3 regions of the Neorhizobium sp. PAMB6630 genome follow, and region 2 is predicted to be linked to each of the others. Evidence: predicted binding sites of a transcription regulator. Region 2 holds the regulator's gene; each other region holds the start of a gene.
What was found. The regulator LexA, encoded in region 2, represses DNA repair genes until DNA is damaged. The targets are predictions, from matches to a motif close to TGTTCNNNNTGTGTTCNG.
Positions count from the first base shown of each region.

Region 1: the regulator LexA is predicted to act here: its motif matches at 2,234-2,251, upstream of AC4CWF_RS07175 (ATP-dependent helicase).
Region 3: the regulator LexA is predicted to act here: its motif matches at 5,346-5,363, upstream of uvrA (excinuclease ABC subunit UvrA).

Region 1 covers NZ_CM177836.1:1,507,522-1,517,680, reverse strand. The annotation lists gene AC4CWF_RS07185 (efflux RND transporter permease subunit) at 1-811, opposite strand, end outside; gene AC4CWF_RS07180 (efflux RND transporter periplasmic adaptor subunit) at 808-2,022, opposite strand; gene AC4CWF_RS07175 (ATP-dependent helicase) at 2,294-4,786, shown strand; gene AC4CWF_RS07170 (amidohydrolase) at 4,830-5,978, shown strand; gene AC4CWF_RS07165 (DUF2778 domain-containing protein) at 6,068-7,342, opposite strand; gene AC4CWF_RS07160 (YeeE/YedE family protein) at 7,702-8,928, opposite strand; gene pncA (bifunctional nicotinamidase/pyrazinamidase) at 9,119-9,745, shown strand; gene AC4CWF_RS07150 (AzlC family ABC transporter permease) at 9,888-10,159, shown strand, end outside.
Region 2 covers NZ_CM177836.1:1,998,580-2,008,738, forward strand. The annotation lists gene lpxB (lipid-A-disaccharide synthase) at 1-495, shown strand, start outside; gene AC4CWF_RS09410 (nuclear transport factor 2 family protein) at 468-851, opposite strand; gene AC4CWF_RS09415 (permease) at 950-1,627, opposite strand; gene gltA (citrate synthase) at 1,767-3,056, opposite strand; gene AC4CWF_RS09425 (ComEC/Rec2 family competence protein) at 4,212-6,044, shown strand; gene lexA (transcriptional repressor LexA) at 6,025-6,744, opposite strand; gene AC4CWF_RS09435 (VOC family protein) at 6,914-7,780, shown strand; gene kdsA (3-deoxy-8-phosphooctulonate synthase) at 7,783-8,628, shown strand; gene AC4CWF_RS09445 (methyl-accepting chemotaxis protein) at 8,710-10,159, opposite strand, start outside.
Region 3 covers NZ_CM177836.1:2,164,949-2,175,107, reverse strand. The annotation lists gene AC4CWF_RS10285 (NAD(P)H-hydrate dehydratase) at 1-892, shown strand, start outside; gene AC4CWF_RS10280 (GNAT family N-acetyltransferase) at 901-1,293, opposite strand; gene AC4CWF_RS10275 (DUF72 domain-containing protein) at 1,440-2,246, opposite strand; gene uvrA (excinuclease ABC subunit UvrA) at 2,290-5,211, opposite strand; gene AC4CWF_RS10265 (single-stranded DNA-binding protein) at 5,477-6,028, shown strand; gene AC4CWF_RS10260 (HPP family protein) at 6,047-7,222, opposite strand; gene AC4CWF_RS10255 (MarC family protein) at 7,335-7,964, opposite strand; gene gyrA (DNA gyrase subunit A) at 8,172-10,159, shown strand, end outside.

The DNA.
Region 1 (10,159 bases), 490 kb from region 2:
TGACGCTTGCCACGTCGCGCAGGCGGATATTGTCCTTGATCAGCACGTTTTCAAAATCGGCCGGCGTCGACAGGTTTGCCGTGGCGCGCACAACGATATCCTGCGTGCGGCTGGTGAGCGATCCTGCCGGCACGTCGAGTGCTGCACTGGAAAGCGCACCCGACACATCCGCCACCGTCAGCCCGCGGCTTGCAAGCGCTGCCTGATTGATATCGACACGAAAGATCTTCTCCTGGTCGCCGTAAAGCTCGACGTCGGCCACGCCTTCCACGGCCGCCAGCCGGTCGCTGATTTCGTTGTCGACGAGAAGCGTCAGGTCTTCCATGGAGAGCGAGGAGGAGGTGACGGCAAGGCGCATGATCGGCTGCGAATCGGAATCGGCCTTGACGATGCGCGGATCGTCGGCGCTTTCCGGCAGCTGATCGGAAATGCGGCCGATGGCATCGCGCACGTCGTTTGCGGCAACAGCCAGATCCACCGTATCGTTAAATTCCATGGTGACGCGGCTGGCACCGAACTGCGATTCCGACGACAGACCCTTGAGGCCGGAGACGCGCGCCACGGCCCCTTCGATGACCTGGGTCAGTTCCTGGTCCACCGTCTGCGGGGCGGCGCCATCATAGGTCGTGCGCACGGTAATCACCGGCTGGTCGACATCGGGCAGTTCGCGCACCTCAACGCCCACGAGTGCGGCAAGGCCGGCCACAACGATCAGCGTGTTGATGACGGCGGCCAGAATGGGACGGCGCACGAAAAGCGCCGTGAAGGTGGCCTTGGAATCCTCGATCTTCAGGTCTGAATTATCGCTCATTGACGCGCCACCTCCGCCGGCTTCTCACCAGCCCCCTGCAGCCGCACCGGCTGGCCTTCGCGCACGCGCTGCAGGCCTTCGATGACGATCCTGTCTTCCGGTTTCAGATCCGCATTCACCAGCACCATATCAGGATTGCGCTGGATGATGGCAACACGCACCTTGGCAGCCTTGTCGGCCTCGATCTTCCAGACATAGGCGCCTTCGGCATCCCATTGCACCGAAAGCGGATCGACGGCCGGGAAGGTTTCACCCTCAAAGCGCATCGAGACGGCAAAGGACATGCCGGCCCGCAGCACATCAGTCTGGTTATCGATGCGGGCACGCACGCGAATGGTGCGGCTTGCCGCATCCACGCGGTTATCGATGCTTTCCACCTTGCCGGAAAACACCTGTCCGGGACGGCTGATCGAGGTTGCTTCCACCGCCATGCCCGGCGTGATGGCCGTGACGAAGCGCTCCGGTGCCCAGAAATCCACCAGGATTTCCGAACGGTCGTCCAGCGTCACAATGCTGGCCTGGGTGGTGACGTTGTCACCGACATTGATGGCAATGATGCCCGCAATCCCGTCGATGGGCGCGACGATATCGCGGCGGCGCAGGTTGAATTCGGCAGTGCTGACGGCAAGCTTTGCCGATTCCTCGGCAATCTGCGCATCGAGCACGTCAAGCCGGGCGACCGATTGCAGGTTGCGATAGGAGCTGGATTTTTCAACCGCACTGCGCAGCGAGACGCGAGCCTTGTCCAGTTCGATCTTCTGTTCTTCGTCATCGAGACGCGCCAGAACCTCGCCCTTTTTGACCTTCTGGCCGGAGGCGACAAGGATCTCATCAATTGTGCCGCTCGCCTGCGGCATAACAACGACAGACTGGATGGCGGTGCCGCTTCCGATGGCGTTCAAACGGTCGTTGACCTTGTCCATCACAACGGTACGGGTGACGACCAGCGGCGCACGCTGACCACCCGGGCCCCTGCCGCCCTGCCCTGCCTGACCACCTTGGCCACCGGCCCTTGCCGGCTGCGCGCCCGAATCGGAACCGCCATTGTTGCTGCCATTTCCGGACACTCCGGGCTGGACAAACGCCACGGCCTGTTGCGGAACGCCCATACGCACAAGCGCATGCCCGGCATCTGGACTGACGAACAGCCATAGACAGAGACCTGCAAACAGCATGACGAGACTGAGGAGCAATTGCTTCCAGATGCGCATTCGGCACTCCGATGGGGAGGATGAGATCGTACAAGTCAAAGTATCACGTTTAGCAAGGACTTAAGCAATGCCAGATTGCCAACCTTGCCGAATTGTAACCTAACGGATTTTCACGCTGGCGTGAACGGCGCTTCGTCAAATGCCTTGAGGGGCTAACCGGTTGAAAACCTGCCGATCTGCCCGGCTTTTCTCCATCGCTGAGGCGGCAGGCTGGAATAAAAGCAGAACATGCTCTATGGCCATGTTCTTCGCAAATCATTAGATTGGCCTGATGACGAACAGTTTTGACGATATTCCGTTCTTCGACGAAGAGCCGGATCACACGCCACGCCAGAAACCTGCCGCACCGCCTGCCGGAGCAGCAACACCGGCGCCGGGTGGGCTTGGCCTTGCCGCCCGCGCCATGGCCGCGCGTGACCAGCACCGGATGCCCGACTATCTCTCCGGCCTCAACCCGGAACAGCGCGACGCCGTGGAAAGCATGGATGGCCCGGTTCTGGTGCTCGCCGGCGCCGGCACCGGCAAGACGCGGGTGCTGACCACCCGCATCGCCCATATTCTGGCGACCAACCGCGCCTATCCGAGCCAGATCTTGGCCGTCACCTTCACCAACAAGGCAGCGCGCGAGATGAAGGAGCGCATTGGCGTTCTCGTCGGTGGCGCCGTCGAGGGCATGCCGTGGCTCGGCACCTTCCACTCCATCGGCGTCAAGATCCTGCGACGCCATGCGGAACTCGCCGGTCTTCGCTCCGATTTCTCCATTCTCGACACCGATGACGTGATCCGGCTGATCAAGCAACTGATCCAGGCCGAAGGTCTGGATGACAAGCGCTGGCCGGCTCGCCAGTTCGCCGGCATGATCGACACCTGGAAGAACAAAGGCCTGACGCCAAAAGACATTCCCGAGGGCGATGCGCGCGCCTTTGCCAATGGCAAGGGCCGCGAGCTTTACGCCGCCTATCAGGGCCGGTTGAAGACGCTGAATGCCTGCGATTTCGGCGATCTTCTGCTGCACCCGATCGACATTTTTCGCCGCAACCCGGATATCCTGCGCGAGTACCACCAGAAATTCCGCTACATCCTGGTGGACGAGTATCAGGACACCAATACCGCGCAGTATATGTGGCTGAGGCTTCTCGCCCAACGCCCGAAAGACGTGCCGCAAAACGTCTGCTGCGTCGGCGATGACGACCAGTCGATCTATGGCTGGCGCGGCGCGGAGGTGGATAATATCCTGCGCTTCGAGAAAGATTTCCTCGGCGCCAAGGTCATCCGTCTCGAGCGCAATTACCGCTCGACCGAACATATTCTGGGCGCTGCCGGCCATCTGATTGCCCATAATGAAGGCCGCCTCGGCAAGACGCTGTTTACCGAGCGCACCGATCCCGATGACGAAAAGGTGATCGTCCACGCCGCCTGGGATTCGGAAGAGGAGGCGCGTGCCGTCGGCGAAGAGATCGAACAGCTGCAACGCTCCGGTCATGCGCTGAACAACATTGCCATCCTCGTGCGCGCCTCTTTCCAGATGCGCGAATTCGAAGACCGCTTCGTGACGCTTGGCCTCAACTACCGCGTCATCGGCGGCCCGCGCTTTTACGAGCGGCTCGAAATCCGCGATGCGATGGCCTACTTCCGCCTCGTCTGCCAGCCGGCCGACGATCTCGCCTTCGAGCGCATCATCAACACGCCTAAACGCGGCTTGGGTGATACGACGGTGCGCAACCTGCATGATTATGCCCGCGCCCGCGACATTCCGATGCTGTCTGCCGCTGGCGATATCATCGAGACGGACGAATTGAAGCCGAAGGCCCGCAAGGCGCTGTTCGACGTGGTGCAGAGCTTTGCCCGCTGGAGCGAGCGGCTGGAAAACACGCCGCATACCGAGCTTGCCGAGCAGATCCTCGAAGAGTCGGGCTATACCGACATGTGGAAAAACGACAAATCCGCCGAAGGCCCCGGCCGCCTCGACAACCTGAAGGAACTCATCCGCTCGATGGAGGCGTTCGAGAGCATGCGCGGCTTCCTCGAGCATGTCTCGCTGGTAATGGATGTCGAGCAGAACGAAAACCTCGATGCCGTCTCGATCATGACGCTGCATTCGGCCAAGGGGCTGGAATTCGAAACCGTGATCCTGCCCGGCTGGGAAGAAGGCCTGTTTCCGCACCAGCGCGCGCTGGATGAAGGCGGCCGCTCAGGGCTGGAGGAAGAACGCCGCCTTGCCTATGTCGGCATCACCCGCGCAAAACGCCGCTGCCACATCTGGTTCGTTTCCAACCGGCGCATCCACGGGCTCTGGCAATCCACCATGCCCTCGCGCTTCCTCGATGAACTGCCGGCAGCCCACGTGGACGTCGCTGCCGCCGCCGATACCGGTTACGGCGGTTATGGCGGGCGCGGCGGTTATGGCCAATCGCGCTTCGACAAGGCCGAACCCTTCCAGAATTCCTACTCGACACCCGGCTGGAAACGCGCCCAGGCCAACAAGACCGATGCCACCCGCGACAACTGGGGCAGCCGCTCCGGCCATGCGGTGGAGCGCATCGGCTACGGCGAAAGCGGCCCGAAGGCACGCACCATCGATGGCGAACTGGTGGCCAAATCGGTCGCCACCACGCCGTCAAAGTTTACGGTCGGCGACCGCGTCTTCCACATAAAATTCGGCAACGGCCACGTCGCCTGCATCGAAGGCAACAAGCTGACCATCGATTTCGACAAGGCCGGCCAGAAGCGCGTGCTGGATGGGTTTGTGGAGAAGGTCAGCTAACCCTCCCTCGCTTCCCCCGAACTGGCAGAAAAGGACCGCCCGCATGAACCTTGTCGAAAGCGATTTTGTGGAGCTTGCCAAATGGCGCCAGCATCTCCATGCCATGCCGGAAGTCTCTGGCGAGGAGCATGAGACGGCGGCGGAGGTAGTGCGGTTTCTGGAGGGCGTGTCGCCGGACGAGATTTTCACCGGGCTTGGCGGAACGGGCGTTGCTGCTGTTTACAAAGGGGCCGCGGCCGGCCCAAACGTGATGTTTCGCGCCGAACTGGATGCGCTTCCCATCGCGGAATTGTCGAGTGACCTGCCGCATCGCTCCAAGATAGCCGGCAAGGGCCACATGTGCGGCCATGACGGGCATATGGCAACGCTTGCAGCGCTTGCCGTTTCCTTCTCAAAAAAACGCCCGGCCTCCGGCCGCATGATCCTGCTGTTCCAGCCGGCGGAGGAAACCGGAGCGGGTGCCGCGACCGTTCTGGCGGACGAAAAATTCAAAAACCTCACACCGGACTATACGTTTTCGCTGCACAACATGCCGGGCATCCCCTTCGGCAAAAGCTGGATCCGGGCGGGTGCGGCCAATTGCGCCTCCTGCGGGCTAAAGATCAGTTTTACCGGCAAGACGGCGCATGCCTCCATGCCGGAAACCGGTGTCTCGCCGGCCCCGGCCGTCGCGAGCCTCATTCCGGCGCTGACGGACCTGCGCAAGGGCGATATCCGCGATGGCGATCTTGTTCTGGCAACCGTTACGCATGTATCGGTTGGCGAACCCGCCTTCGGCATCGCGCCGGGTTCTGCCGAGCTTTGGGTAACGCTGCGCACGGTGAACGACGATGCGATGGCGGACGTGCGGGAAAAGGCCGAGGCGCTGGCGACGCAGGCGGCCAACGCGCATGGCCTTGCCGTCTCCTTCAGCTATCACGATGAATTTCGCCACTGCATGAACGATGCAGACGCCGTCGAGATGATCCGCGCGGCGCTCGATGCGGAAAATCTGCCGCATGAGGCAGGCGAGACATTTCGGGCTTCGGAGGATTTCGGCCGGTTTGCGGATGTGTCGAAATCGGCGATGTTCTTTCTCGGTGCCGGTGAAAACCATCCGGCCCTGCATAACCCGACCTATGATTTTCCTGACGCGCTGATTCCGATCGGCGCCCGCATCTTCAAGCGGATTGCCGACGATCTTCTCGGTTGAACAGCGCTCGCGACGGCATCAGCTCCACACGAAAATGCCGCAGGCTCTTGCGGGCCTGCGGCATTTTTCGTGAAAACAGGAGATAAGGATCAGCCGTCGTTTTTAAGGTAATCGACCAGCGTGCGGCGGGCCTCACCATCCGCTCCGCCATCCGTCGATGGCGGTGCGCCGCGCGGGTTGATCTTGCGCATAGCGGTTGCCGGGATGCTGCCGTTGTGGCGGTCGACGATGATCATGTGGGTGATTTCGCCGCGCTGGAAGGCTTTGAGGAACCGGTTGTAATCGGCAAAGGCGACGCAGCCGTGCGAATCGCCGCGTGTGCGCAGAAGGTAGCTATGAGCGAGAAGACCGGTGCGGCCGAGCGGTGCCACGCCATCGGTCGGCGTCAGGCGGATCGCAGCCACGCCGTGGAACAGCTGCTCGCGCATGGAGAGCTTGTATGTGCCGGGCGGTGTCGGGCCGCGCATCTTCACATGGGTGAATTTCGGGTTGTCGCGCATCTCGCCGATGCCGGAATGGGCTTCGAGCTTTTCGCCGTTCGGCATGTGAACGACGCCGTTCGTGATGTCATAAACGGCAATCTTGGAGCCGCCGCGGTCGGGCCACGGCACGGCCGGCGTTATGCTCTTCATCGGGTTTTCAGGCCGTGCGAAGGCGAGTGCCTGCGGGGCTTCCTGCTCTTCCTCTTCGGCCTCCTGCGGAGCGCCGGTGCGGCCGGGCTTGACGACAGCACGCTCTGCCGGCTTGGCCATCGCAAGCGCCAGCGCATTGGCCGGCGGCCGGCCGACAGGCAGCGGACCTGCCATCGGCAGGCTGTCGTCCTCATCCGGGCCGATTGCCTGAGCCACGGCAAGTTCCGCCGGGCTCTGCAGGTCAGCCACTTCCACTTCGCCGCCTTCAGCATTGCCGGCGGGCGAAGCATCCCAGGCTGTTTCGGTGGGCGGTGCGATCAGCACGGTGTTTTCGAGCGCCGAAGCAAGCGCGGTTTTCACCGCCTCCCCTTCAGGGCGCTTTTCGGCAAGGCTTGCAAATTTCTTGGCATCTTCCGCCGCCGCCAATGCAACCGAAAGGCTGTCCTTGACGTTATCGGCTGCGGCCCGCGTGGCTGTGAGATGGGCAAAATGCGCATCCTCCAGCCGGGCGGCCTTCGGTGTTGCGCCGGATGAGAGGCGTGAAAATTTCGCAACGCGAATCACGCGCTCGTCCGAGACCGGCGCAGCGAGCGGCTTCAGGTCAAGGGACGCGCGCAGTTGATAGCTGAAATTCGAAGGCTGGATGGAGGCCATGCTGTGCACGGTCGCCAAGGCTGCGATCATCCAGGCACCGACGGCAAGGCCGGTGCCCACCAGCATCGTATATTTCATCAGACCGCGCGAGGCGGGCGTCTTGGCTTGATATCGTGAGGTTCGTGGGACAGATCGCTCCGTCGCAAAAGCCAGTGCCATGATACGCTTCACCCTTTTACCGCTACTCGAACACACGGCACAAAACACCGCACACAAAAGGAGAGACCAACACCGGACCTGTGGCGCAGGCCCACGGTCTCTTCCGAACAGCGATCAGGATGACGAATTATGGTAACCAATGTGTTTACGTGGCCCCCTCTTCAGTACGAAGGCCATTATAAACGGATACGGCCGGAAGTTTAGCGAAAATGCGACAAAGGCGCGGCAAAGCCTCAGATTTGCCGCGCCTTCGCAATTTCCGGTAGAAATTCTATGGTTTATCCATCGTTACCACGCACTTTTACGCGTTCGAAAAAGAACCACGGACGTAAACGAACCCCGATCACATTTCCGGCAAAAGCAGCAATCGCCCAGAGATAACCGTGCAGGCTGCCCGAGGCGATCCCGGAAAAGTAGGCGCCGATATTACATCCGTAAGCGATTCGCGCGCCGTATCCGAGCAGCAGACCACCCACCACTGCGGCAAGGACCGAGCGCAGCGGAATATCCAGCGAGGGGGCAAACTTGCCGGCAAGCGCTGCCGCCAGCATGGCGCCGGCGATAATGCCGAAATCCATGACCGAGGTGACATCGGCAAACACGCTGGATGCCAGCGCCTTGGCATTGCCCGGCGTCTGCCAGTAGGCCCATTGCGCCACATCGATGCCGATCAGTTGCGCGCCCTTGGCGCCCCAGAGCGCAAAGGCCGACGTGATGCCCCAGGGGCGACCGGCAATGGCAAGCGTCGCGAAGTTGAGGAGAACCAGTGCCACGGCACCGGCCACCAGCGGCCAGGGCCCGCGCAGATAACGCTGGAAGCCTGTGCGAACAGGGAGAGGCTCCTGTTCCAGACTGCCGCGCCGGCGCCGTTCCACAACGACGGTGATGGCGGCGATCGCGCCAAAGATCAGCAATGAGACGACAATGCCGCCCAGCGCGCCAAAACTCTGGAAAAGAGCGGTCGGCGGCAGCGACGGCAGGCTTGTCCACCAGTTGAAATGCAGCGTGCCGAGAAGTGAGCCGACAATGAAGAAAAACAGCGTGACCAGCATGCGGGCATTGCCGCCGCCGGCGGTAAACAGTGTGCCCGACGCGCATCCACCGCCAAGCTGCATGCCGACGCCGAACATGAAGGCACCGGCGATGACGCCGAGACCGGCCGGCGAGATGTTGCCGCGCACCTCATGGCCAAACAGCGTTCCGCCTGACAGAACGGGGAAAAACAGGATGACGGCAAGCGCCAGCAGCAGCATCTGCACGCGAAGTCCGCGCCCCCTGCCCTCGGCAATGAACACGCGCCATGCCGACGTGAAACCAAAAGCGGCGTGATACAGCGAAATGCCAAGCGCCCCGCCAATCAGAAACAGTGCGCCCTGCGCCGGGCCATGGGTAAAGCCGAGCGCCAACGTGCCGGCCACCAGCACCAGAAGCGCTGCAAGCCCCGGCGCGCCAAGCGGCGGCAGGTTCGATGCGCGTGGCGCAATCGAAGAGTTTGCGAAAGTCATGACGATCTCCTGAAGGTATGCGCTTGAGATAGGGCGCAAGGCCCGCCGCTTCGAGGAATGTCGTTCCAAGTTCGCCGCAAGCAGCGGAAAGACGTTCCTGCCGAGCGGGAACGACGCTTCTGCGACGACGGTGCTTGATCCGCCGCGTAAGGCTTGGCATCTTGAGCGATCAAAACGCATGGAGACGATCATGAAGGCCCTGCTGCTCATCGATATCCAGAACGGTTTCTGCCCTGGCGGAAACCTGCCCGTGGCGGGGGGAGACCAGATCGTGCCCATCGTCAACCGGCTGATCGAGGAAGGCTCCTATGATCTGGTGGCGGCCTCGCAGGACTGGCATCCGGAACACCACGGCAGCTTTGCCTCGCAGCATCCGGGCAAAAAGCCGTTCGACATGGGCGAACTGTCCGGCAAGCCGCAGGTTCTGTGGCCGGATCACTGCGTGCAGGAAACTCCGGATGCGGAATTTCATCCGGATCTGAATACGGATGCCATCGACTATATTCAGCAGAAGGGCGAAAACCCTGCGGTGGACAGCTATTCGGCCTTTCGCGACAATGATCAGGCGGCCATTACCGGCCTTGCCGGATACCTTCGGGCGCAGCAGGTGAGCGAACTCGACATCTGCGGCCTTGCAACCGATTACTGCGTAAAATTTTCGGCTCTCGATGCCCGCACCATGCTGCCGGATGTGAAGGTGCGCTTCATCGAGGATGCCAGCCGGGGAATCGATCCCGCAGGCGTTGCCGCTGCGATTGCAGAGATGCGTGACAATGGTGTGGTGATCGTCACCAGCGGTGCAATCCTCGCCGACTAAATGCTGCAGCCGGCAGTCACTGGGGGCGGACGTCATCATCCCCAACTGCCGGTTTCAACGAAATGCATGATGGTATCAGTATTCCTGTCTTGTCCCCATTGATGGAGCGCTTTACCAGCGGGGCTCATCAAGGGGACAAGATATGCGCAGCACTTTTTTCCGGCAGGGCGCCAAGGCCGGCATGGTCATCGGGTTTTCCACGATGCCTTTCGGGCTGCTGTTTGGCGCCGTCGCTGTCGATGGCGGCATGACGCCCTTCCAGGCCACGATGATGAGCGGCATCATTTTTGGTGGTGCCAGCCAGCTGGTCGGCGTGCAGATGTTCGGCACACACGTTCCGGCCTGGCTGATCGTGCTGTCGGTTTTTGCGGTGAACTTCCGGCACATTCTATATTCCGCAGCGCTTTCCCCGCA
Region 2 (10,159 bases):
CTGCCCACCGTGCCGCGCCAGAAGGCGCTGGTGGAAAGCCTTGTGCAGGACTGGGAGGTGAAACCGGACATCACCGTCGGCGCCAGTGAAAAATGGGCCGCATTTGCCAGCGCCGATGCAGCCATTGCCGCCTCGGGCACCGTGACGCTGGAACTGGCGCTTTGCGGCGTGCCGACCGTCTCCATCTACAAAGGAGATTTCCTGATCCGGATGATGGCCAAGCGCATCAAGGTCTGGTCGGCAGCCCTGCCGAACCTGATTGCCGACCAGCCGGTCATTCCCGAACATATCAACGACATGGTGCGCCCCGGTTATCTCTGCCGCTGGGCCGAATGCCTGTCATCCGACACGCATCAACGCCGCGCCATGCTGGCAGGTTTTGCCATCGTGTGGGATCGGCTTTCCACCAGCGCCCCCCCGGGAGAGGCCGGAGCCGGCCTGGTGCTGGAGGTTCTGGCGCGGCGCGGTCATGCGTCTGGAACAATTGTTCCCTGATGAAACACCATCTGCCAGCGGTTATCGATCCGCTTCCAGATTGAACTTCTGAGGGTTTGGCGCGCCGCCTGCGCCTGCGTCGCCAGTCGGTTGATCCGATAAGTGACCAGCACGACATCGACGCCGAGTTCCTGCACGGCAAAGTCCTGTGCCTGTAACGGCGATCCACCATCCGTCGGGTCTTCCGCAGCAAGAGCCGCCACCGTCATCTGTTTGTCGAAGATCCGTCCCGAACTGCCGAATTCGATGAAATTTTCGGCGAGAAGACCTGCGACCTCGCGCGGGTCGGTTCGGACGTCCGCTCGATGCAGACTGCGCTCGAGGGCAATGATAATCTCCGCTGTCGTCTTCGCCATCAGACTGCCTCTTTTGCCGGCCGCGTCACGGCAACTGTCGAACTTTTAGCGCGTAGTCTCGTGTCAGGCGCCTGTTGAACGCTTCCAGCGCAGCGCCGTCATTTCCAACTTTTCAAGCTCCATCCGATCGCCAATGCGACCGCAAGGATCACGAGAACGCCGATCAGGAAACGGCCGACAAACAAGCCGACACCCGCAGCCGTGGTGATGTGCAGGTCTTGCTTGAACCATCGCACCTGAGCCTGTCCATACCAGAAAATCGCCAGGGCAAAGAGAACGGCGCCGGTGACGAGCCCCGACTGGTGCGGGATGAGCATGAGATCAAGACCGATACCGGCCACCAGAACGAACAGCGCCGCCACATAACATTGGCTGTAGAACGGTGGCCGCAGTGTTGCCCGCGTCAACCGGACTTTCTTGCGTCTCACCAGCGTAACGGCCATGACGAGCGGCAAGACGCTGAAGATCACCCCGCGGGCGATCAGCAGATTGGCAGTGGATGACAAAATCGGCGGAAGCGTCGAATCATCGTAGAGAGACGGAATGGCGTGGGAAATTGTCTGGGCCAACAGGAGCGTCAGCAGCAGGAAAAGCGGTGGGCTTAGCGTATCGTCATACTGGTTCTGCGGCCGGTCTGCCAGTTCCTCATCGGCGTAGCGCATCATGTCAAGCGGCGTGACGAGCGAACGCCACATGGTCAGCGGATAGAAGACGAGCCAGGAGACCACCTCGTAAAGCAGCTCTTCAAGAGACTTCAGCAGCTTCATGAAATCCATGGTCTTCCTCCAATCTCTTGCGTGACCCGCAAAGAGTGAGGGCACGATAGCCGGGCCGGACGAGAGAATCATCCGGATACGAAAAAACCCGCGAAAAACTCGCGGGCTTTGATGGCATGATCTCTGTCCGAAACGCGTCTTAGCGCTTGGAGACCGGCACGTAATCGCGCTGGGCAGCGCCCGTGTACAGCTGACGCGGGCGGCCGATGCGCTGCTGCGGATCTTCGATCATTTCGGCCCACTGGGCAATCCAGCCGACGGTGCGGGCAAGCGCGAAGAGAACCGTGAACATGGTGGTGGGGAAGCCCATCGCCTTCAGCGTGATGCCCGAATAGAAGTCGATATTCGGATAGAGCTTCTTTTCGACAAAGTAGCTATCGGTGAGCGCGATCTTTTCCAGCTCCATGGCAACCTGCAGCAGCGGGTCGTCCTTGTGGCCAAGCTCGTTCAGCACTTCATGCGTCGTCTTCTGCATGATCTTGGCGCGAGGATCGTAGTTCTTGTAGACGCGGTGGCCAAAGCCCATCAGGCGGAACGGATCGTTCTTGTCCTTGGCGCGGGCAATGTATTCCGGAATACGGTCCGGCGTGCCGATTTCCATCAGCATGTTGAGGGCGGCTTCGTTGGCGCCGCCATGAGCCGGGCCCCAGAGGCAGGCAATGCCGGCTGCGATGCAGGCAAACGGGTTTGCGCCCGACGAACCGGCCAGACGCACCGTCGAGGTGGAGGCGTTCTGCTCGTGATCCGCATGCAGGATGAAGATGCGGTCCATGGCGCGCGCCAGAACCGGGTTCACCTTGTACTCTTCACACGGCACGGCAAAACACATGCGCAGGAAATTCGAGGCGTAATCGAGATTGTTCTGCGGATAAACGAAAGGCTGGCCGATATGGTACTTATAGGCCATCGCAGCGATCGTCGGCATCTTGGCGATCATGCGCAGCGACGCGACCATGCGCTGGTGCGGATCGGTGATGTCGGTGGAATCGTGATAGAAGGCCGAAAGTGCGCCAACCGTGCCGACCATGACAGCCATCGGGTGGGCGTCGCGGCGGAAGCCGGTGAAGAAGCGGCTCATCTGCTCATGCACCATGGTGTGATGCGTGACGCGGTGATCGAAATCCTTCTTCTGGGCAGCCGTCGGCAGTTCGCCGTAAAGCAGCAGATAGCAGGTTTCCAGGAAGTCGCCGTGTTCGGCGAGCTGCTCGATCGGGTAACCGCGATGCAAGAGAATGCCTTCGTCGCCATCGATGAAGGTGATCTTGGATTCGCAGGATGCGGTCGAGGTGAAACCCGGGTCGTAGGTGAAGGCGCCGGTGTTCTTGTAGAGTGCGCCGATGTCGATCACATCAGGCCCGATCGTGCCCTTCTTGACCTGCAGGTCGACCGTTTTATCTCCCAATCCCAGATGTGCGCTTGTGTCCGTCATACTGATCCTCCGATGGGCGGAATGGCGCGAAACGCGCCAGATGAGTGAAGCCTCTGAAAGTAGCTATATGATCTAAAGCGTGCTGCCAAGCACTTGAGGCGGGTAATTGTGCAGCGCGAAAGCCACGGCGATAAAGCGGCTTCGCGGCCTGGCAAGACCACATTTTGGCAGTTTGGCGCGATTAAATCGATCCAATCAAGGCGGGCGGTCAACCGAGGCATAATGCTGCGATTGACCGGTTGAGTTAAACAGGTGCAGGTTGTCTTTCGGTTAAAGGGAATGATGCTTTCTCCCGGGAGGATGTGTGGCTGAGGTGGACGTCTCGCCAGGCGAATCATCGCGTGAGGCGATGGCGTTTTCGCGCGGCCTTAGGTTACCCGCAGCCATTTCCCAGCAACTGCCCGCACGCCTTGCCGAGGATAACCGCGACCTCGATGACAGGTTTCTCGACGCACGGGAAAGTGAACATCCTGGCTGGCGCCAAAAGCTCGCAAACCTTGTCGCGGAGGAGGAGGCGCATGGCCGTCTTTTTCTCCTCGTCCCCGTATTTATAGGGCTTGGCGCGATTGTCTGGCTCTCTCTTGCGGGTCCGCCGCCCGCAGGTTTTGGCCTCTCTGCGCTGCCGCTGATCATGACCGCCTTCGTGCTGGGCCGTGCCGGGCGCCGCGCCTTTTCCCTTGCATTCATGATGCCAGGATTGATCTGCGCGGGGGCGGGCCTTGCGCAGATCGAAAGCCTGCGCAATCGAACAACGATCCTCGACACGCCGGTGACCACGCAGATTGAAGGTCTCGTGGAAAAACGCGAGGCGGCAGCCGGCGGGCGCTGGCGTTATACGGTGCGCATTTTGACAACCGCTGACCCCGTCATGCCCGTCCGCCGGAACGCGCCGTTCTGCTTTCCCGCACTGCACACGAAGCCTTTGAGACGGGCACGCGGATTGCCGGCAGGGCACGGCTTTCCCCACCTTCCGGACCGGCTCTGCCCGGGCTCGCTGATTTTGCGTTTTCTGCCTATTTTCAAGGCATCGGCGCTGTCGGCTTTTTCTATGGGGCGCCGCAAAAGGTCGGCATCGGCACGCATGAAAACTGGTCGACCCGCATCCTTGGCAAGCTGTTTGAACTGCGAAGCGAGATCGGAACCCGCATCCGCGCCGTGGTTCCCGGCGATGCCGGGGCTTTCGCCGCCGCCATCGTCACCGACGAGCGCCGCGCCATCTCGGAAAAAACCATCGAGGCGCTGCGGGTCGCGGGGCTTGCGCATATCGTGGCGATCTCCGGGCTTAACATGGCGCTGGCCGCCGGCATCTTTTTTGTCGGCGCACGAATGGTGTTCAGCCTGTTTGCCGGCTTTGCGCAGCGGTTTCCCGTCAAGAAGATCGCAGCCATCGGCGCGCTGGCCATGGTGACGGCCTATTATCTCATTTCCGGTTTCGGTGTTTCGGCCGAGCGCGCCTATGTGATGATGGTGATCATGCTGGCCTCGGTGCTGTTCGACCGTCCGTCGATCAGCCTGCACAATGTGGCGCTCTCGGCGCTCGTCATCCTGGTCCTGACACCCTCGGCGGTGCTGGGGCCCAGTTTCCAGATGTCATTTTCCGCAACGGCCGCACTTGTGGCCGGTTACGCCGCCTGGTCGAGCCTCCATGGCGATCCGCATGATCCGCTTGCCGCGCGACGTCCGGCACTGCTTGCCGCTACAGCCGCTCTATCCAGCATGGTCGCCGGCGTGGTGCTGACCTCGCTCATCGGCGCACTCTCCACCTCGATCTTCTCTGTTTCCCACTTCCACCGCGTCGCCACTTATGGCCTTGCCGGCAATCTCGCGGCCATGCCGATCATATCGCTGATCGTCATGCCCTTCGGCATGCTTGCCATGCTGCTGATGCCGTTCGGGCTGGAGGCGCCGTTCCTGAAACTGATGGGTTTTGGCGTTGAGCTGGTTATCTCCGTTGCCGAGACGGTGGCGGGTTGGGGAGGAGACGCCCCGGTCGGGCGACAGCATGGCTGGTTCCTGCCCATAGCCTCGTTCGGCTTTCTGATTCTGGTCCTCCTGCGCACACGGCTAAAACTGCTCGGCCTGCCGGTCATGGCCGCGGCACTCATTTTGTCGTTCTGGCCTGACGATGCCGCACGGCCAAGCCTGCTGGTTTCGGAAGATGCAAGCCTCGTCGCCCTCATCGACGGACAGACGGCCGCCACCAACCGCAGGACACCGCCCGATTTCATCTATCGCCAGTGGCAGAATGCGCTCATCATCGACAAGACGCTTGCGCCGATCATGCCCCGACGTAACACTGCGGCAAAACCGCAAGACTTGCCCCCCGGCACCTCCAAGAGCGCCCATGCACAGCCCGGCGTCGATGCAGCACACAACCGCCAGACGGGAGCCGATGCAGACACGCCCGAAACAGAGATCGCCACAGACATCCGCGCGGTCGTTCCCGAGGAAGGACACAAGCCAAGCCCATCAGACGCTGACGCGATTCACTTGAACTCTGGCCGAACCGAGACAGGCGTTTCCCCCCGAAAGCCACCAGATCCGCCCTTGACCAAACAGGAGTTGCGAGAGGCTGCCACCGCCATGGACAAAGCCCTGACCAGCGCTCCTCCCGGTCAATTCACCTGCATTGCCGGTCTCGGCTGTTTTGCCCGTTCGCTGGAAAAGGTGCGAATCGCCACCATCGAGGACCCGCGTTATGCGGGAACCGCCTGCGATACGGCCGACGTGGTGATTGCCGCCCGTGCCCGATTCGAAACCTGCCGCTCCGGCGCGCTGATGCTCACTCTGACGACGCTGCGCAAGACAGGAGCCCTCGAAATCCGCTTTGCTGGCAGCACCCGCCTCGCTGACTGGACGGCGAGTGGCGCCAGCATCGGCAACAAACGCCCCTGGAGCATCCACCGAACCTATGATTGGCGGCAGCGCATCTTTGACGAGACGCTGCCGCAACCGGTTGTCGAACTGCTCAGTGATAGCGGCGGATGAGACCGACGAGCTTGCCCTGAATTTTCACCCGGTCCGGCCCGAAGATGCGGGTCTCGTAAGCGGGGTTCGCCGCTTCAAGCGCAATCGAGGCGCCCTTGCGGCGAAAACGCTTCAACGTCGCTTCCTCGTCATCGACAAGCGCCACGACGATATCACCGGGCGTGGCCGTGCTGCCATTGCGGATGATCACCGTGTCGCCATCCATGATGCCGGCTTCGATCATTGAATCGCCCTTTACCTCCAGCGCGTAATGCTCGCCGGTGCCCAGCATCTCAATCGGCACGCTGATGGCATGGGTATTGTTCTGGATAGCCGAAATCGGCACGCCGGCAGCAATACGTCCCATGACGGGAACGGTGGCAGAGCCGGTATATTCTTCGACAGCCGGAGCTGGCGGGGCAGGGCGTGTGGCCGGCGGCTTGCCGAGGCTGCCTTCGATGACGCTGGGCGAAAACCCGCGACGCGGCTGGGCCGGCGGCGAATAGGATTCCGGCAGCTTGATCACCTCAAGCGCCCGCGCCCGGTTCGGCAGCCGTCGAATGAAGCCACGCTCCTCAAGCGCGGTAATCAGGCGGTGGATGCCTGATTTCGACGCCAGATCGAGGGCATCCTTCATCTCGTCGAAGGAGGGCGGTACACCGGATTCCTTCATCCGTTCGTGAATAAACAGGAGCAGTTCCTGCTGTTTGCGTGTGAGCATGAAGACAACCTCGAAGTGGAAACAAATCCAGAACAGACACTATATGTTCCATATGTGTTCCGCAAGCCCTCAAAAGCCGGGGATAAAACACCGATTGCTGAGAGCGTGCGGGATATTCAAGCGCTTATCCGGCGCTACACTGCGGCCCGCATCGTCCAAGGAGAGAATCATGGCCCGCCCGCTTGATCATATTGTCATGCCCGTCCGCACACTTGCGGTGGCGCGCCAGCGGCTGGGGACGCTCGGCTTCACCGTGGCGCCGGATGCGCAGCATCCGTTTGGGACGCAGAATGCCTGCGTGTTTCTCTCCGATGGTCTGTATCTGGAGCCATTGGCGATCCGTGACCGTGCTGCTGTCGAACGCACGGCAGGAGAGGGCAATGTGTTTACCGGGCGAGATCTCGCCTTCCGTGCCGCCTGCGGGGACGATGGATTTTCTGGTCTGGTGGTTGCTTCGCCGGATGCCGATGGAGACCACGCGCGGTTTGTCGCAGCGGGTCTCTCCGCCGGCGAGATCCTTGAATTTTCCCGGGCGGCGCTGACGGCGGACGGACATGAGGTGATCGCGCGCTTCAGGCTGGCCTTCGCCGAAAGCGGATCTCCCGAATTTATCCTGTTCGCCTGCGAGCGGCTTAATCCCTTGCCGGCCGACCGGGCGCATCTGGAGCGGCATCAAAACGGTGTCGTTGGATTACGCGGCGTGTGGCTTGCCGCAGATGATACGACCGCTGCGCTGCCGGTTCTTGAGACGGTATTGGAAACCAAAGCCGTCACGGATGCCTCGGGTCATGTCTTTCAGGCGCCGAATGGACATGTTGTGCTGTCGTCGCGGCAGGGAGTTGCGGACGAACTCGGCATTGATCTGTCCCCGTCAGCCGGCGGGCTTTGTGGTGCCGCGGTGGTGTTTGCCACACCGGATCTTGCCGTGACAGCAGATTGCCTTGCTGCTAATGACGTGGCCTTTAAGAAAAGAGGCACGCGCATCGTCGTTGCCGCAGCCCCCGGTCAGGGCGCTGCTTTCGTGTTTGAGGAGTGATCATGGCCGTCACAGCCAATGCAGAGGTATCCGTCGGCGAGGGTTCGGCCCGCGTCGTTTTTTCAAACACCGGCCGCCTGTCGCTGATCGCCGGCCCCTGCCAGATGGAAAGCCGCGACCACGCCTTTATGATGGCCGGCGCCGTCAAGGAAATCTGCGATGATCTTGGCATCGGTCTTGTCTACAAATCCTCTTTCGACAAGGCGAACCGCACCTCGATTGCGGGCAAGCGCGGCATCGGGCTCGAGACGGCCATGGAGATCTTTTCTGATCTGAAGGCCGAGTTCGGCTTTCCGGTGCTGACCGATATTCACACGGAAGAACAATGCGCCGTGGTGGCTGAGACGGTGGATATCCTGCAGATCCCTGCATTCCTCTGCCGGCAGACGGATCTTCTAATTGCGGCGGCAAAAACGGGGCGCGTCATCAACGTCAAGAAGGGCCAGTTCCTGGCCCCCTGGGACATGAAGAACGTGCTGGCGAAGTTCACCGAAAGCGACAATCCCAATGTGCTTCTGTGCGAGCGCGGGGCGTCGTTCGGGTATAACACGCTTGTGTCCGACATGCGCTCGCTGCCGATCATGGCGTCGCTCGGCGCTCCGGTGATTTTCGATGCAACCCATTCGGTGCAGCAGCCGGGCGGGCAGGGCGGCTCGACCGGCGGACAGCGGGAATTCGTCGAAACGCTGGCCCGCGCCGCCGTTGCCGTCGGCGTGGCCGGTGTCTTCATCGAAACGCATGAAGATCCCGACAACGCCCCCTCCGATGGGCCGAACATGGTGCATCTCAAAAGCCTGAAGGGCCTGTTGGAAAAGCTGCTGGCGTTTGACGCCGTCGCCAAGTCCTGAAGCGGTATTTTGCTGAACGAACAAGGGGCGGTCTCAGAGCCGCTCCTTGTTGAGTATGCCGATATCTGGCCCGGTTGTGCCTTAAGACCCCATCCGGTAACGGCTTGCCTTTTGCTGGCCGACCGTAAACCGGGATAGATGCTGCCCAAGCGTTGCGGTATGGCCGTTGAGATCGCCGCAGGCCGCACTTGTCTCCTCAGCCATCGAAGCATTGCGCTGGGTCACCTGGTCCATCCGGTTCACCGCCTCGCTGACCTCCGCCAGCGCATGGGACTGTTCACCGGCTGCCGACACGATGGCCGCGATGAGGTCGTTCACCGCCTGCACCTGCCGTTCGATATCTTCGAGCGAAAGGCCGGTGCGATTGACAAGGGCGACGCCGGCGCCCACCTGCTTCGACGAGGTGTCGATCAACTGGCGAATTTCTCGCGAGGCGCTGGCGGAACGGCCGGCAAGCTCGCGCACTTCCTGGGCCACCACGGCAAAACCCTTGCCCGCTTCGCCGGCACGGGCCGCCTCGACGCCGGCATTGAGGGCCAGAAGGTTGGTCTGGAAGGCAATTTCGTCGATCACGCTGATGATCTGGCGGATCTGGGTGGATGATCCTTCAATCTTTGCCATGGCATCCACCGCCTCGCGCACCACGGCATTGGAGGTTTCGGCACTGGTTCTCGTCTGCGCCATGCGGTTATTAGCCTCGCGCGCTCGTTCAGTCGTCATGCGCACGGTGGTGGTGATCTCGGCAAGTGCTGAGGCTGCTTCTTCCAGCGACGAGGCCTGCTCTTCGGTGCGCCGCGACAGGGCGTCAGTGCCGCCGGCAATGCTGGTGGCGCCCGTCTGCACGGCGTGCATCGCCTCGCCGATTTCACCCAGCGTTTCCTCAAGCGTCTGCAGGCTTGCATTAAATTCACGCCGCAGTTTTTCATAGTCGGCGGAAAAGGGCACCGAAAGCCGGGTGGTGAGATCACCCTTGGCCAGCCGTTCAAGGCCGGCGCTCAAGGCCTCGATCACACGGGCGCGGGTGGCGTCTTCCTCGGCGCGGCGGGCGTGTTCGGCCCGTTCGGCGGTCATGCCCCGCTCGCGCTCCTCTTCCTGACGACGTCGCGCTGCGATCCGCTCCTGCGCGTTTTCGCGAAACACTGTCACGGCCGCCGCCATTTCTCCGATTTCGTCACCACGTCCATCATAGGGTACGGGCCGTGAATAATCGCCGCCGGCCAGGATGCTCATATAGTCGCGCATGCCGCGAAGCGGTTTTATGGCACGCCGGTTCATGGCAATGAGGCCTGCGATCAGCAGGCCCATGGCAGCAGCTGCGGCGACATAAGAGGCAAGGCTCTGCGTGAAGGTTTCCTCGGCCGCCTGTTTTTCAGCGCCGGAAAGCCGGTCATTGGCGGCTGTCACCAATGCATCCACATCGGCGCGGTGCGCCTGGAAGGCTGTCTTCAGCGCGTTGACGGCCGCGCGAATGCGCTGGGCATCGCCTGAGGAAATGGCGCTTTTGTAATCTCCGTCGAGGAGGGACCAAAAG
Region 3 (10,159 bases), 170 kb from region 2:
TCCCCAACGCATCCTTGCGCAGAACTTAGGCCAACTGGCCGTCAACGTTCCCTCTGCATGGCGCGCATCGGCTCCGACGCTTGGCAGCGAGACGCACAAATACCGTCGCGGCCATCTCGTCGTGTTCAGCGGCGGGAAAAGTCACACAGGCGCCGCCCGCCTTTCGGCAGCCGCTGCCCTCCACATGGGCGCAGGGCTGGTGACCATTGCCTCGCCCGCCGAGGCGCTGTCGGAACAGGCACCGGCGCTGACGGCCGTCATGCTCAGGCAGATCGACACGAGCGGCGATCTGCAAGACTGGCTGGCTGCGGGAAAACTTGCCGCCTTCGTCATTGGCCCGGGTTTTGGCATCGGCGAGAAAGCCCGCGATTTTGTGCGCGCGATTGCAGAAAAGCCGGTGGTGGTCGATGCCGATGCCATCACCTCGTTTGCCGCAGGCACTGGCGTGTCAGCGCCCGAGGACCTGTTTTCACTGTTTGAGCAGGGCGAGACGCGGCTGGTGCTGACGCCGCACGAAGGTGAATTCGGGAGGCTTTTCCCCGATCTTGCCGGCGATGCGAGGCTTGGCAAGGTGGAAAAAGCAAGGGCGGCGGCTCTGCGCGCGCATGCCGTCATCGTCTACAAGGGAGCAGACACGGTGGTGGCGCATCCGGACGGTCGCGCGCTGATCAACGAGAACGCCCCGCCCTGGCTTGCGACGGCAGGCTCCGGCGATGTGCTGGCCGGGCTGATCGGAGCGCTTCTGGCGCAGGGCATGCCGGCCTTCGAGGCTGCCGCTGCCGGTGTTTTCCTGCATGGAGAGGCAGGCATGAGAGCCGGGCTTGGCCTGACGGCCGAAACCCTTGTCCAACACGTCCGCCCGATCGAGGCCTTGCGTAAGGTGTCTTCCTGAACCCGCCTTTACGGCAGAAAGTCGAGACGCATCGCCACGCGGCGGGCGGGATCAAGCCCCTGTCGTGCCTCTTCCTCCAGAATGTGCGCCAAACGCTCGGTGCAGGCTTCTTTCTCCACGATGCGAAAGCCAAGCGTCGCGTAAAATGGTGCATTGAATGGGGCGAACCGATCCGTGGTCAGCGTTGCACCTTGAAGCTTCTGCGACCGACCTTCAAGGAGAAGGGCCTGCACCAGACGCCGGCCAATGCCCTTGCGCTGGAAGTCGGGGTGAACATCCATCTCACCGATATGCAGCCAATCACCATCGGCGATAGAACCACCGGCATAGCCGACCGGACCTGTGCCCAGGAAAGCCGCGACCAGCATGCCCGCATCGAGGTAGGTCTGCAATTCGTCCAACGTGGCTGCTGATGCTTCGCCAGTGACGGCACCTGCCGCCTGAAGGGTGGCAAAGGCTGCAAGCTCGATGGCTCGCAGGCTTTCAAAGTCCGCCCTGCCTGCTGCGGCAATGCGAACCTTAAAAGCATCGGTTTGCGTTACCGCCTTCACGGCGCCACTGATTTTTGCAGATGGCGCGCACCGTTTGGCGCATTCACCTTGCCGCCGGAGATGAAGAAGGCAAAGACATCGCGCGGTTTTACCGACCCCTGATGGTCCGGTGCATTGCGTGGCAGATCCTTTGGCACGCCGCCGCCCGCATAGATTTTGAACCGTTCTGCCCAGAGATCAATGTCTTTCGGCGGATAGCAGGTCGGCGTGTCATCCGTTCCCTTTTGCAGCCGGGCATAGACGAAATCGGCCGTGACATCGGCAAACATCGGATAGTCGGGATGATCGGCACAAACGGCCGCCACATTGTATTTTGCCAACGTGTCGACAAATTCCGGCGTGCAGAAACTCTCATGACGGGGCTCCACCACGTGGCGAAGCGGCAGGCCGTCGAGCGTTTTCGGCAATTGCTGGAGAAAGGCCTCGAAATCATCAGGCTCGAACTTTTTCGTTCCCATGAACTGCCAGAGGATCGGGCCGAGATGAGGCCCCAGTTCGGCAATGCCCTGGCCGAGAAACTTTTCGATCGAAGGCCCGGCTTCCGCTAGCACCTTGCGGTTGGTGCAATAGCGGCTGGCCTTCAGGGAAAAGACAAAATTCTCCGGCACCTCTGCCGCCCATTTGGCAAAGGTGGCCGGCTTCTGGCTGGAATAATAGGTGCCGTTCACCTCGATGGCCGTCAGTTCACTGCTGGCAAATTCCAGTTGACGCTTTTTGGTGAGTTTTTCCGGATAAAACGTGCCTTCCCAGGGATCGAAGGTCCAGCCGCCGATGCCGGTGCGGATTGTGCCGGATGTGCTCATGCGATGTCCTCTCGATCCAAGGGTGGCGGCAGGCGGCAGATCCTTATTCTGCCGCTTCGACTTTGCGAACCGGCCGGCGCTCCAGCAGGTCTTTCAGGAACTGGCCCGTATAGGAGCGCTTTTCCTTGACGATGGCTTCCGGCGTGCCCGTTGCCACGATCTCGCCGCCGCCAGTGCCGCCTTCCGGGCCTATATCGATGACCCAGTCCGCCGTCTTGATGACTTCCAGATTGTGCTCGATGACGACGACCGAATTGCCCTGGTTGACCAGTTCGTGCAGCATTTCCAGCAGCTTTGCGACATCGTGGAAGTGCAGCCCGGTGGTCGGCTCATCCAGAATATAGAGCGTGCGGCCGGTCGAGCGTTTCGACAATTCCTTGGCCAGCTTAACGCGCTGCGCCTCGCCGCCCGAGAGCGTATTGGCCTGCTGGCCGACCTTGATATAACCGAGGCCGACATCGAACAGCGCCTGCAGCTTGTCGCGCACAGCCGGAACCGCCGAGAAAAAGTCGACGCCTTCCTCCACCGTCAGGTCGAGCACGTCGGCGATCGACTTGCCCTTGAAGGTGACATCCAGCGTTTCGCGGTTGTAGCGTTTGCCGTGGCAGACATCGCAGGTGACATAAACGTCCGGCAGGAAGTGCATCTCGATCTTGATCACGCCATCGCCCTGGCAGGCCTCGCAACGGCCGCCCTTGACGTTGAACGAGAAGCGGCCCGGCTGATACCCGCGGGCTTTTGCCTCCGGAAGGCCGGAAAACCAGTCGCGGATCGGCGTGAAGGCGCCGGTATAGGTGGCGGGGTTCGAGCGCGGCGTGCGCCCGATCGGCGACTGGTCGATATCAATCACCTTGTCGATGAATTCGAAACCGTCGATGCGGTCATGGTCGGCCGGGATTTCGCGGGCCCCCATGACGCGGCGCGCCGCCGCCTTGTACAGCGTCTCGATCAGGAAGGTCGACTTGCCGCCGCCGGATACGCCGGTCACAGCCGTGAAAAGCCCGAGCGGCACGGCGGCCGTGACATTCTTCAGATTGTTGCCACGGGCGCCGAAAACCTTGAGCTCCTTGCCCTTCTTCGGCTTGCGCCGTTCGGCCGGCACGGGCACACCGAGTTCACCGGAGAGATATTTACCCGTCAGCGATTTCGGATGCGCCATCACCTCCTGAGGCGTGCCGGCGGCAATGACCTCGCCGCCATGGATGCCGGCAGCCGGGCCGATATCAACCACGTAATCGGCCGACAGGATCGCGTCCTCGTCATGCTCGACCACCAGCACGGTGTTGCCGATGTCGCGCAGGTGTTTCAGTGTGTCGAGGAGACGGGCATTGTCGCGCTGGTGAAGGCCGATCGACGGTTCGTCCAGCACGTAGAGCACGCCGGTGAGGCCCGAGCCGATCTGCGAGGCGAGCCGGATGCGCTGGCTTTCGCCGCCCGACAGCGTGCCGGAATTGCGCGAGAGGCTCAAATAATCCAGCCCGACGTCGTTCAGGAAACGCAGCCGCTCGCGAATTTCCTTGAGGATGCGCACGGCAATCTCGTTCTGCTTGGCGTTCAGCCGCTCCGGCAGATCCTCAAACCAGTCGCGTGCCACCTTGATCGACATCTGCGTGACTTGACCGATGTGCAGCTTGTCGATCTTGACCGCCAGTGCTTCCGGTTTCAGGCGAAAACCTGAGCAGGCCGGGCAGGGTGCCGCCGACATGTAGCGTTCGATTTCCTCGCGCGCCCAGGCGCTGTCGGTTTCCTTCCAGCGGCGCTCGAGATTGGGCACGATGCCTTCGAAATTCTTCGTCGTTTTGTAGGCGCGTGCGCCGTCGACGTAATGAAACTCGATCTTTTCGTCCGTACCGTGGAGGATCGCGCCCTGCGCCTCTTTGGAAAGCTTTGCCCAGCGGTCCGACAGCTTGAAGCCATAGACCTTGCCAAGGCCTTCGAGCGTCTGGTTGTAGTAGGGCGAGGAGGATTTGGCCCAGGGCGCGATGGCGCCATCCTTCAGCGTGCGCTCCGTCTCCGGGATGATGAGCGCTTCATCGACCTTCTGCTGCGAGCCGAGACCGTCGCAGGTCGGGCAGGCACCGAAGGGATTGTTGAAGGAAAACAACCGCGGCTCGATTTCCGGAATGGTGAAGCCGGAGACGGGGCAGGCGAATTTTTCCGAAAACAACACCCGCTCATGGGTCTCGTTGAGCGACTTGTTGGCGGAACCGCCGGCAGAGGTTTCCTCCGGCGGCAGCGGCTTGTCGGCAAATTCGGCAATCGCCAGACCATCCGCCAGCCGCAGGCAGGTTTCCAGACTGTCGGCGAGACGCGCGCCGATATCGGAGCGCACCACGACACGGTCGACCACCACGTCGATATCGTGCTTGTATTTCTTGTCGAGCGTCGGGGCTTCGGCGATCTCGTAGAAGGTGCCATCCACCTTCACGCGCTGAAAACCCTTCTTCATGAGGTCGGCGAGTTCTTTCTTGTACTCGCCCTTGCGGCCGCGCACGAGGGGCGCCAGGATATAGAGGCGGGTGCCCTCTTCGAAGGCCAGCACCCGGTCCACCATCTGGCTCACCGTCTGGCTTTCGATGGGAAGGCCGGTGGCGGGCGAATAGGGAACGCCGACGCGCGCAAACAGAAGGCGCATGTAATCGTAGATCTCGGTGACGGTGCCAACCGTCGAGCGCGGGTTTTTCGACGTGGTTTTCTGCTCGATGGAAATAGCCGGCGACAGGCCGTCGATCTGGTCGACGTCAGGCTTCTGCATCATTTCCAGGAACTGGCGCGCATAGGCCGAAAGGCTTTCGACATAACGCCGCTGGCCTTCCGCATAGATGGTGTCAAAGGCCAGGGATGATTTTCCCGATCCGGACAGGCCGGTCATCACGATCAGGCTGTTGCGGGGCAGGTCGAGATCGATGCCCTTGAGATTGTGCTCGCGGGCACCGCGAATGGAAATCGTCTTGAGTTCGCTCATCGTGAAAAGGCTCTGTGGGAGGACAAGTCCCTTATCTAGTGATCCATCGGCCGGTGTCGAGGCGAAAGGCGTTGCCGAGTGGCTTTTCGATTCGTGCTACGCATCCGGGCGTTGACAGGATCATAGCGGAATACTAGAACAAAGAAAGAACAAATTTGCTTGTGGATTACCGATCTCCAAAACCCATTCACGACCGGCAATGGGGTAGAGTGGGAAAGGTTTTTAAAATTCGCGTGCCGCATGCGGCAGCAGACAAGGTGAAAAAATGGCTGGCAGCGTCAACAAGGTAATTTTGATCGGCAATCTCGGCGCCGACCCGGAAATCCGTCGGACGCAGGACGGCCGGCCGATTGCCAACCTGCGCATTGCAACGTCTGAAACCTGGCGCGACCGCAACAGCGGCGAGCGCAAGGAAAAGACCGAATGGCACAGCGTGGTGATCTTCAACGAAGGTCTCTGCAAGGTTGCCGAGCAGTACCTGAAAAAGGGTGCAACGGTTTATATCGAAGGCCAGCTGCAGACCCGCAAGTGGCAGGACCAGACCGGCAATGACCGCTACTCCACCGAAATCGTGCTGCAGGGTTTTAACTCCACGCTGACCATGCTGGGTGGTCGTGGTGAAGGCGGCGGCGGGCAGGGCGCTGGCTTTGGCGGCGGTCGTTCTGGCGGCCAGCCGGCTGGCGGTGGTGATTTCGGTGGCGGCTATGGCGACGATTATGATCGCGCGCCGGCATCGTCCAGCCGCGGCGGCCAGCCTTCCGGTGGCGCTGCCGGCGGCGGTTTTGCCCGCGATCTCGACGACGACATCCCGTTCTGATTCTTCTATAGCTATCGTTCAGGATGCGGCCGGCGAAGCGGATGTTTCGCCGGCCGTTTTATCTTCGAGCATGGCGACCAGCGCGTCGGATTGCGAGATGATGCCGGTCAGTCGGTTGCCCTCGCGCACCACCGGCAGATGATGCAGGCCACCTTCGGCAAAGGCGATGATAGCCTCGGCGATGGGCGTGTCTGCCAGCACCGTGCGCACGGGCGCCGTCATGATGTCCTTCACCGTATCGTTCGGCGCCGACGCGCCTGACAGGATCAGGCTCAGCCGTTGTCTGAACGCGATGCGCGGACGCCCCGCCACCCAGCGCGGCTTGTGCAGGAAATCGCTCTGCGTGACGATGCCGATAACTTCTGCCCGGTCGTTGGTCACCGGTAGCGCATGAAACCGGTATCGATGCATCAGGGCATAGGCTTCGCGAAGGCTGGTATCGGGCGCCACCGCCACGACATCGCGTGACATGATGCTGGCGCAGTCGGCATGCTGCGCGCGGCGGCGGTAGGAGCGCAGTTCGGTGCGCCGCAAAATGGTTTCGAGGTCGCCACGGTCGATATCCAGAAACCGGTCATAATCCTTCAGTACCTCGTCCAGATCTTCTGTCAGAAATCCGATGCGCGCGAGCGGCGCCGGATCGGCTGTTGCGCGGGGAAAGGGCTGCAGGCGGTGCGGATAGATGCCTCCGGTCAGACGGTGAAAGACAAGCGCGCTTGCAAGCAGCAGCAGCGAATTGCCAAGAACCGGCCATAACACGAAACCGAACCCGAGATCGTGAACGGCAGCACCGCCAACGACGGCGGTCAGCGCCACGGCGCCGCCCGGAGGATGCAGGCAGCGGCATGCCGTCATCACAGCGATCGCAAGACTGACAGCAAGCGCTGCGGCAAGAACCGGGTCTGCTACCAGAACGGTTGCTGCCACACCCATCAATGCCGAAAGCCCGTTGCCGCCGACCACCGACCAGGGCTGCGCCAGCGGGCTGGAGGGCACGGCAAATAGAAGGACAGCCGAGGCGCCCATGGGGGCAATCAGCGCCGGGGCAGCAAGGCCCAGTTTCAAGGCAAGCAGGCTTACGACAGCCGTCACGGCAATTCCGGCGAGTGCGCCCAACGGTGCGCGGATGCGTTCCTTCAGGCTGAGCGGCGGCGGCGTGGGCAGAAAGCGGCGGAGGTCAACAATGGATTTCATGTCATATGCCTGGGATGCGGAAGAAGGCGGTGTGAAGACCCTTTTTCCGGCAGCAGAGGAAGCAGCAACGCCATGCAGCGCTGCATCGGGAGGGTGTGCGTCGACAAAACCGTCACAGCGCAAAAGCGGATTTGACGCCATCGACGACAAACTGGGCCGAAAGCGCGGCGAGCAGAACGCCGAGGAGACGCGTCAGAAGTGCGCGGCCGGAGACGCCGAGATATTGATCGAGCCGGTCGGCGATCATCAGCGCGATCAGTACCGTTGCCATGGCGATCGCCAGCATCAGGATGAGCAGCGCCCGGTCGAGCGGTTCGGCAAAGGAGCCGGCGAGCAGCACAGTGGCCGAAATGGCGCCGGGGCCGGCAATCAGTGGCAACGCCAGCGGAAAGATGGCGATGTTCTGGATGTGGTCGATGGTGATGGCGGTCTTGGATGTCTCTTCCTTGCGGTCATTGCGCTTCTGGAAAATCATCTCGAAGGCGATCCAGAACAGCAGCAGACCGCCGGAAATGCGAAACGCGCCCATGGAAATGCCGAGCAGCGACAGGATGCCTGCACCGAAGAGGGCAAACACCGCAAGAATAAAAAAGGCGATCACCGAACCGCGCCAAGCCACCTGGCGTCGCTGCGCCCGCGTCAGCCCTGCCGTCAGGCCGAGGAAGATCGGCGCCAGCCCCGGCGGATCAAGGGTGACCAGCAGCGTCGTGAACGCGCTCATGATGGTATCTGCGCTCGCCATCCGTCTTCCCCCTGACGCCGCTTGCGGCGGCCCGTTAACATTGTTAGGACAGTTCTGCGGGCGAGGAAAGTTCCAGATGCACGGTCTTTCGTGCATTTGCCCCGCAAACGTCGCAAAAGCCTGTTCAAAACCTGCCGGTAAATTGGCGTTGAACCGGCCTTTCGGCTATACAGAACCAACTGATTCCGAACAGAGATCGTATCCGATTTGACTGAGCAGAGCACCCCCGGCGGCGGAAAGCTGCCTCCCGGCATCGAACCTATTTCCATCATGGAGGAGATGCAGCGGTCTTATCTCGACTACGCCATGAGCGTTATCGTGAGCCGCGCGCTGCCTGACGTGCGTGACGGTTTGAAGCCGGTCCATCGACGCATCCTTTACGGGATGAATGAACTCGGGCTGGACTGGAACAAGAAATACGTCAAGTCGGCGCGCGTGACCGGTGACGTGATGGGTAAATACCATCCGCACGGCGACTCCGCGATCTATGACGCCTTGGCCCGCATGGCGCAGGATTGGTCTTTGCGCATGCCGCTGATCGATGGTCAGGGCAATTTCGGCTCCATCGATGGCGATCCGCCGGCAGCCCAGCGTTATACCGAGTGCCGCCTGCAGAAGGTGGCGCATGCGCTGCTCGACGATCTCGACAAGGAAACGGTGGATTTCCGCGATAACTACGACGGCACCATGTCGGAGCCGGTCGTTGTTCCCGCAAAGTTCCCGAACCTGCTGGTCAACGGTGCGGGCGGCATTGCCGTCGGCATGGCGACGAACATTCCGCCGCACAACCTGGTGGAAGTGATTGATGGGGTCATCGCCCTCATCGATAATCCGGCCATCGAACTTCCGGAACTGATGCAGATCATTCCCGGCCCGGATTTTCCGACCGGCGCGCTGATCCTTGGCCGTTCCGGTATCCGCTCGGCCTATGAGACCGGCCGCGGGTCTGTCATCATGCGCGGACGCGCCCGTATCGAGCCGATGCGCGGCGACCGCGAGCAGATTATCATCGACGAGGTTCCCTTTCAGGTGAACAAGGCGACGATGATCGAAAAGATCGCCGAACTGGTGCGTGACAAGCGCATCGAGGGCATTTCGGATCTGCGCGACGAAAGCGACCGCCAGGGTTACCGTGTCGTCATCGAGCTGAAGCGCGATGCCAATGCCGATGTGATCCTCAACCAGCTCTATCGTTACACGCCTTTGCAGACCTCGTTCGGCTGTAACATGGTGGCGCTGAACGGCGGCAAGCCGGAACAACTGACGCTGCTCGACATGCTGCGCGCCTTTGCCGTCTTCCGTGAGGAAGTGGTTAGCCGGCGAACGAAGTACCTTCTGCGCAAGGCGCGCGACCGCGCCCATGTGTTGGTCGGCCTTGCGATTTCGGTTGCCAATATCGACGAGATCATCAGCCTCATCCGTCGTGCGCCCGATCCGCAGACGGCGCGCGAGCAGTTGATGACCCGCCGCTGGCCGGCGATGGATGTCGAAGCGCTGATCCGTCTCATCGACGATCCGCGCCATCGCATCAACGAGGACGGCACGTATAACCTCTCGGAAGAGCAGGCGCGCGCCATTCTCGAACTGCGCCTGGCCCGCCTCACGGCGCTCGGTCGTGATGAAATCGGCGACGAACTGAACAAGATCGGTGCCGAAATCAGCGATTACCTCGATATCCTGTCGTCGCGCCTGCGCATCCAGACCATCGTCAAGGACGAACTCATTGCCGTGCGCGACGAGTTCGGCACGCCGCGCCGCACCGTCATCATGGATGGCGGCCCCGACATGGACGACGAGGACCTGATTGCCCGCGAGGACATGGTCGTCACCGTGTCGCATCTGGGTTACATCAAGCGCGTTCCGCTCACCACCTACCGCGCCCAGCGCCGTGGCGGCAAGGGACGTTCGGGTATGGCTACCCGGGATACGGATTTCGTTACCCGGCTATTTGTCGCCAATACCCATACGCCGGTTCTGTTCTTTTCCTCGCGTGGCATCGTCTACAAGGAAAAGGTCTGGCGCCTGCCGATCGGCACGCCGCAATCGCGCGGCAAGGCGCTCATCAACATGCTGCCGCTCGAGCCGGGTGAACGTATCACCACCATCATGCCGCTGCCCGAGGATGAAAAGAGCTGGGAGAACCTCGACGTGATGTTCTCCACGACGCGCGGCACCGTGCGCCGTAACAAGCTGTC